DNA from 2 places in the Methylomonas sp. MK1 genome. Region 1 is predicted to be linked to the other one. Evidence: riboswitches for the same ligand, from Rfam matches in the RefSeq annotation. Region 1 holds a riboswitch; the other holds the start of a gene.

Region 1 (3,604 bases):
TAACGGACGGCCAATTTGATAACGCCAGGCTAATTGCAGGGTCCAATGAATTGAATGATCCTGAAATTCTTCTAATCTCGTTCTGCTTACCAGGGACTTTGCCTACAAGAAGTAGAGCCTTAATTGGTGTTTGACCTGAATAATTGCATTCCAAAATCATTTTTATATTGCTTATCTTGAATTTGTTATGGAGGAAATTGTTATGAATCGGCTATTCGCTAACCAGACAACTACTGCTGGTTACCTGGTTTGGGGTGGTTTATGCGCGAGGTAATTCAATGCTTGATCGATTGGTTGGATAGCGAGCCAAGCGATGAAAAAGGGCACCGCATATTGCGCGCGTTAGCCCAGGAATCGTTGAAGAAGTCAGAATTCGAAGAGTCGAAGCGCCGGTTCACGGCTGATGAAATCGTCGCCGCAGTCGGTGAATCTATAGGAATTTCCGATCCTAAAAAGTGGATCGATTGGCCGGGTTCGTTGAAGAAATATTGCGAAACCCGAGAGCCGCAAATCTTAGAGTTTGCTCGTAAACGTGGGTTGTCTTGTTATGCAAAACCTGACCGTAAAAGCACAAAGGGCGGTCCGGGACAACTCACGACGTTCTATATCAAGGCAGAACCGATACCGGAAATAACGGAAGAAGACCAAGCGATTGACGGCGTCCTTGGCAGGAACAATGCAGCCGATTTGCAAGCCAGCTATCAAATGACTGAACTAGGTGAAGTCAAACCCAGTTGGATCGCGAGTCGGTTATTTCGGCATGGACAAATTGAATTAAGACAATGGCATGTCTGGGTTATAGTGGGTTGGCTAGCAATCATAGCTGGGTTGTCGGTGTTAATTGCTTATGCTGGATGGCTATCGTTATCCTTACCCAGATCCGTGACAACGCAAGATTTGACATTACTGGTCAGTATTTTCGCGATTCCCTATGGTTCCTGGGTAACTATCATCAAGCCTTGGATATTATTGTTGGATGATCGAATTGTCGTAGCCCATGAACTATTCACAAATTTTTATGAACAGTCTGCGCAGTTCGAACTGCTTCGAGACGGAGATTTAAGAGTAATTCGGTTAGTTCGGTATTCGGCGGCATGTCCCATTTGTGGCGCCACTATTTATCTCGAAAAAGGCGAGCCGGATTATCGGCGCAGGTTGGTGGGGCGGTGTTATGAAAGCCCAAGAGAGCATGTGTTCAGTTTCGATCGAATCACGCGTTGCGGGCGATTACTGGTTGATCGATAACTTGTCGAGAGGAACTGCTGCCGCACAGTTTATTCTTATTTCAATACATTTCATTTGCCCTACGACTAGCTGCGGCATACAATCGCCGCTGGTTTTAAGGTTCCCGCTCTTGGCGGGTGAAACTGGAAGTCGGTTAAATGCCGACGCTGCCCCCGCAACGGTAGGTGATTCGTCACGAGCCCGGAGACAGGCCTAAAACTGTAGTCAACAGTATTGCGGAGGGCGATCTGTCAAATCGGTTTTTTTTGGTTTGTCTTTCCCTCTGTTATTCCGTCCACCTTATTCGGAACAGACAACCATGAAAACACTTGCAGCATCTACCACCCTTTCTTCCTCAAAAATCCTGCCTGGCCTGAGTGCTATTGTTTTGGGTCTGACCGTCGTTTTAGGTTTGGGTTTCTTGCAGGACGCCAACAACTACCTACATAACGCCGCCCACGACGGACGTCACAGCGCTGCTTTTCCTTGCCATTAACATGGCGGATTTTCGTAAGTTGGTTGCGGCGTCGCTACTGGCTGGACTATTGGGCGGCTTGTTACTCAGCGTGCTCCAACACTATCAAACCTTGCCCTTGATTTTGGCCGCCGAGCAATTCGAAACACCATCGGCCGAGCATGCGCATGACTGGCAACCGACGGACGGCTGGCAACGCAATGGCTTTACTTTGCTGTTCAATGGCCTGACCGGCTTCGGCTTTGCCTTGTTTATCAGTGTCGCCCTGTACTGGCGGGATCAACACGGTTACCTGTACGGACTCGGCTGGGGTTTGGCCGGTTATTTGGTATTTTTTGTCGCGCCATCATTGGGCTTGCCGCCGGAGTTGCCGGGTACTGACAGCGCCGAATTGCATAGTCGCCAAGCGTGGTGGCTTTTTACGGCCGCCGCTACCGCGATTGGCTTGTTTGGTCTGTTTTTGACCAAACAGCGCTGGCTGCAAATCGGCGGCGCTGGCTTACTGGCCTTACCGCATCTGATCGGCGCACCGCATCCGGAGGTTGCTCAGGCTTTAGCGCCCGAAGCCTTACAACAGCATTTTGTGGTGTTGACATCCATCAACAACGCTATTTTCTGGCTGACCTTAGGAGCAATATCGGGCCGATTGTTGCGTAAAGTAACGTTTTAGTGATGAATGCTACCGCAACACGCCATTGCCCGGCGATATTGATCAGCGCCCCTGCCTCCGGGCAAGGCAAAACCACCATAACTGCAGCTTTGGCCTATTACCATCGCCAGCAAAACCGAAAGGTACGCGTGTTCAAAACCGGCCCGGATTTTATCGATCCGCAAATCTTGAGCTTTGCTTGCGGACAACCGGTTTATCAGCTGGATTTATGGATGATGGGCGAAGCGCATTGCCGTGAGATGCTTTATAACGCCGCCGCCGACGCTGACGTTATCTTGATTGAAGGTGCCATGGGCTTGTTCGACGGCGATAGCAGCAGCGCCGATTTGGCACAAACACTAGACGTGCCTGTGGCCGTTGTCATCGATGCGGGCGGCATGGCACAAACTTTTGCCGCAGTAGCTTATGGCTTAGCCCATTACCGTGCCAACTTACCGTTTGCCGGGGTCATCGCCAACAAAGTCGGCAGTCCTAGTCATGCCAAACTGCTAGAAGAAGCGTTGCCGAATAACATGCCTTTGCTGGTGGCGATGGCGAAAGACGACGCGGTCGGCTTACCTTCGCGACATCTGGGTTTGTTGCAGGCCGACGAAATCGGCGATCTCGATCTTCGCCTGGCGCGAGCCGCCGAATTGCTCGGCAGTCTTGCGCCGTGCCGATTGCCGGAGCCGGTCACCTTCGCGCCGATTACTACCGATCCGCCGCCGAAATTGCTGACTGGTAAGCGTATCGCGGTAGCTCGCGATGCCGCATTTTCGTTTATCTATCAAGCAAATCTGGATTGTTTGCAAGCCATGGGCGCTGAACTGACGTTTTTCTCGCCGCTCGCAGACCACGTATTACCCGAGGCAGACAGTGTTTATTTGCCCGGCGGTTACCCGGAACTACATCTCCAAACATTGGCCGACAATGTCGCCATGAAACAAGCCTTGCAGCAACATCATCAAGCCGGTAAACCGATTTACGCCGAATGTGGCGGTTTTTTATATTTGCTGGAACGTTTGGCCGATAAAGACGGCAATGCGGCAGCGATGGCAGGATTACTACCCGCTAGCGCGCAGATGCAAAAACGGCTGGTCAATCTTGGCATGCACAGCGTGCAGTTGGAACAAGGTGAAATTCGCGGGCATAGCTTTCATCACTCGCAACTGGAAACCACACTGCAGCCGTTCACCGAATCGAAGCCCCAACGCAATCGTCGCCGTAACGAAAACTTTTATCAGCTGGGTTCGTTG
Region 2 (3,604 bases), 2.2 Mb from region 1:
TATTCAGTTTGGCGCTTAACATCCAATTTTTGTCGATGCGATAAGCGGTGCGCAGATCGGCGGTCATGAAGCTGCCCAACCGCACGGTATTGGTACTATTATCGAAACGTTCGCCCTGAGCCAGCACGGCAGCACCAATATCGAAGTCGCCGAACGAGCGCGAGACATCATAGGACAAACTTTCCGTCACCCGACGCGGCAGACGCAAGTTGGTCTGTCTATCTTTGGGCGTCATCAGGTTCATGCTCAATTTGTTGTTCCAGCCGAAAATTGGCGTGGACACTTCCGCTTCTATGCCGTCTATCTGCGCCTTGCCGATATTTCTGGCGGTGGATGGCGTGCCACTGAATACAATCAAATCCTCGATATTGGTGTGATAAGCGCGCAGTTCCCAATTTGCCCAATCGTGACGTCCGGCAAAACCGGCTTCGAAACTGGTGGATTTTTCCGGCCGCAAACCGGCATTACCGAAGCCGGGGAAGTATAACTGATTGAAAGTCGGGGCCTTGAAGGCATTACCGAAACTGGCAAAAGCGCTGAGACCGTAATCCCAATTAAACCGCCAGCCAAAATTGCCGGTAACGCTGTCGCCGAAGGCCTGGTTTTCGTCCCAACGCACGGAAGCATTCAAAAAATGCTTATCGAAGACCCGGCTATGCAGCTCGGCAAATGCGCCTACATCGTAGCGGGATGTTTCTGCGTAACGCGTGGTGCTGTCGATTTCATCAAAACGGTAGTCGGTGCCCAGCGTTAATTGGTGATCCTTATGCAAGGCCAATTCATTCAACCAACTGGCGTTCCAGCGCGTGGTGTTGAAACGACTGATAAATTGGCCGTTATGCCGAAACTGGTCAGCATCGTCCACGCTTTGCCCTATGCGTAATGTGGACCGCCACATATCACTGAAATTAGCGCTGGCGGTCGCGCCCAACGTCTGATTGACGAACTCAGTGGTGCTACTGATGGAGTTGTCTATCTCGGTTTCGCCTTCGGCACGCAGGAAAAATGCTTCCAGTTCTGCGCCGTTGTCGAAGCGGTAACCGGCTTTGGCATTCAGACTGGTGTTGTTATAGCCGTCGCGGTCCGGATTATAGCCGCTCGCGACGCTGACACCGCTCAAAGCATTGATGCCCTGGCTACCCAATTGAGCGGCACCCAAGCTATACCAAGCCTTACCCCATTTGCCGTTGACGGCCGCCGAACCATTATACGTGTCGTAAGAGCCGCCACCGGCTTCCAACGCGATATTCGGCCGTTCGCTGTTGCCGCCCTTGCGGGTAAATATTTGAATCACCCCGCCAATTGCTTCCGAGCCATACAAACTCGACTGGGGGCCGCGAGTTATTTCCACGCGTTCAATTTGATCGATAGGAATAAACTGAAAGGCACTGGTGCCGGTAGTAACCGAACCAGCCTTGATGCCGTCGATCAGAACCAGCACATGATCGGCATTGGTGCCGCGCAGAAAGACGTTGGTATCCTTGCCGTAACCACCACTCTGCACCATATCAACACCAGACGTACCTTTCAGCAGCTCGGGTAGGGTTCTGACCTGAAGTTTCTCGATGTCCTGGCGCGTATAAACCGTCATCGCCGTAGCCAACTCGCTCTGCCGAGTTTCGGTGCGGGTAGCCGTGACGACTGTCTCGGCAAGGTTAATCGCCTCGTCGCTAGTCGCCGCCAACACCGTAAAAGGCGTACTCGCCAGAAATAAAGATTTGTATAAAATTGATTGCATATTGTCCTCTGCGCCCGCCGCGCATCCGGGTGAAAAAGGACAGAGGAAAAACGGAAAACGAAAAAGACGGAGGCAGGCTAGGCATGGACTCAGACCATTCCGTAAACAGCCCTCCGCTGTCTCGAATGATCTTCCGGGCCAGTCTCCGGGCTTATAAGTGGCTTTACGCCTGATCTACGACCTTCCCATGCAAAGCGCACAGTGGCAAAAACGCAGCTCTTTACTTATCTACCGTTGCGGGGGCAGCGTCGGCATGGGCGGTTAAAACCGCCGCACCGACTTCCTGTTTAAGCTTGGCCGAAAACGGCGCAAACACCTGAAAGAAGCGCGCAATTGTAGGGAGTCGGCCGCGATAAAGCAAGAATACCTGGTCGGTTACCGACAATCCGCATTGCAAATACCCCTTTCCGTGCTATACATTGGTGCATTGATTAATGCTGTTAACTTAGACTTCAACGAATACGGGCGGGACTATGGAAATTCAATCGAAATTGTTAGGCAACCAAGACATCAATCCGGACACTATCATCAATTTTCCGCGCGGCCTACCCGGTTTCGAAGATCAGACCCGCTTTAAGTTATTTCATCAGGAAGGCAGCGAAATAGTGTTTTGGCTGCAATCGGTCGATAACGCGGAGCTAACCTTTTCCGCGGCGCATCCGGCCAATTTCAACATCAATTACAACTTTACGGTAACCGATCCGGAAGAAGCGCTGTTGCAAATAGAGCCGGGCGACGAGTTGGTGATTTTAATTCTACTGCACAAGGACAACGAGCAGGATAACGGCAAGCCGACTATCAAAGGCTCAATCAAGTCGCCGATATTGATCAACGCCAACAAACGCATCGGCATGCAAAAAGTATTGGTGGCTATTGAGCAAAGCATCACCCTGACCGAGAAAGTCAGCGAAATAGACGTATCGGAAGCTTAAAAACGCAAATAACCGCCGGAGACTGAGCCGCCGGCGGTTATTTAAATCAGGCGGCCTGAACAGGAATGGAATGACTGGAATGGCTAATATGATTGTTGCCGTCGAAATACACCAAAGTCGGCTTGTAGTTCTTCAGTTCCTTCTCATCTAGGCTAGCGAACGCGCAGACGATAATCAAATCGCCAGGACACGCCAACCTTGCAGCTGCGCCGTTAATCGAAAACACACCGGAACCTTCTTCGGCGCGAATCGCGTATGTGGTGAAGCGCTGACCATTGTTAATGTTATAAATATGGATTTGCTCGTATTCCCTAATCCCGGAAAAATCCAAAATTTTGCCGTCTATAGCACACGATCCTTCGTAATCCAGCTCGGAATGCGTTACCCGCGCACGGTGTAACTTAGCTTTAAGCATGTTTATGTTCATGGTAAACAAGGTCGAATACTAGGGCCGGCGATTATGCCTGAAATTGGAAGCGCTATCAAATTTAAGCATTAGCTTTTATAGGCAAAAAAACCGTAACGTCAGATACTTGTTTTAGAAAAGTAGAGGTTATCGATTAGACGCGTCTTGCCCAGCCTGGCAGCAGCCAAAATCAGCAGATTAGAGTCGCTAGCGTAGGCAGGCAATAAATCCGCGCTACGACAGATACTGAAATAATCGACGGCAAAACCGGCTTGTTGCAGATTCTGCCGCTGCTGTTCAGCCACCGCCGGATAATCGTCATACCCTGCCAAAATATCATCGCGCGCTGCGCACAAGGCTTGATAGAGCTTAGGCGCTTGTTGTCTTTGTTGTTCGGATAAATAGCCATTGCGAGAACTCATCGCCAGACCGTCATCTTCCCGAACCGTTGCCACGCCTTGGACGGTAACCGGTATATTCAAATCAGCAACCATTTGCCGAATTAGCGTCAGCTGTTGAAAATCCTTC

What was found. Region 1 has a riboswitch for cobalamin ahead of G006_RS27550 (CbtB domain-containing protein). Riboswitches for the same ligand answer to the same signal wherever they lie in the genome.
Region 2: it holds a riboswitch for cobalamin, as region 1 does, so the genes downstream of both, G006_RS0114070 (TonB-dependent receptor domain-containing protein) here and G006_RS27550 (CbtB domain-containing protein) in region 1, are expected to answer to the same signal.

Annotation. Positions count from the first base shown of each region.
Region 1 is NZ_AQOV01000001.1:812,324-815,927, reverse strand. It holds gene G006_RS29035 (flagellar transcriptional regulator FlhD) at 1-160, opposite strand, end outside; gene G006_RS0103815 (hypothetical protein) at 262-1,245, shown strand; cobalamin riboswitch at 1,326-1,455, shown strand; gene G006_RS27550 (CbtB domain-containing protein) at 1,544-1,720, shown strand; gene G006_RS0103810 (CbtA family protein) at 1,722-2,369, shown strand; gene G006_RS0103805 (cobyrinate a,c-diamide synthase) at 2,372-3,604, shown strand, end outside.
Region 2 is NZ_AQOV01000001.1:2,967,285-2,970,888, forward strand. It holds gene G006_RS0114070 (TonB-dependent receptor domain-containing protein) at 1-1,738, opposite strand, end outside; cobalamin riboswitch at 1,858-2,073, opposite strand; gene fliW (flagellar assembly protein FliW) at 2,212-2,670, shown strand; gene panD (aspartate 1-decarboxylase) at 2,717-3,097, opposite strand; gene panC (pantoate--beta-alanine ligase) at 3,196-3,604, opposite strand, start outside.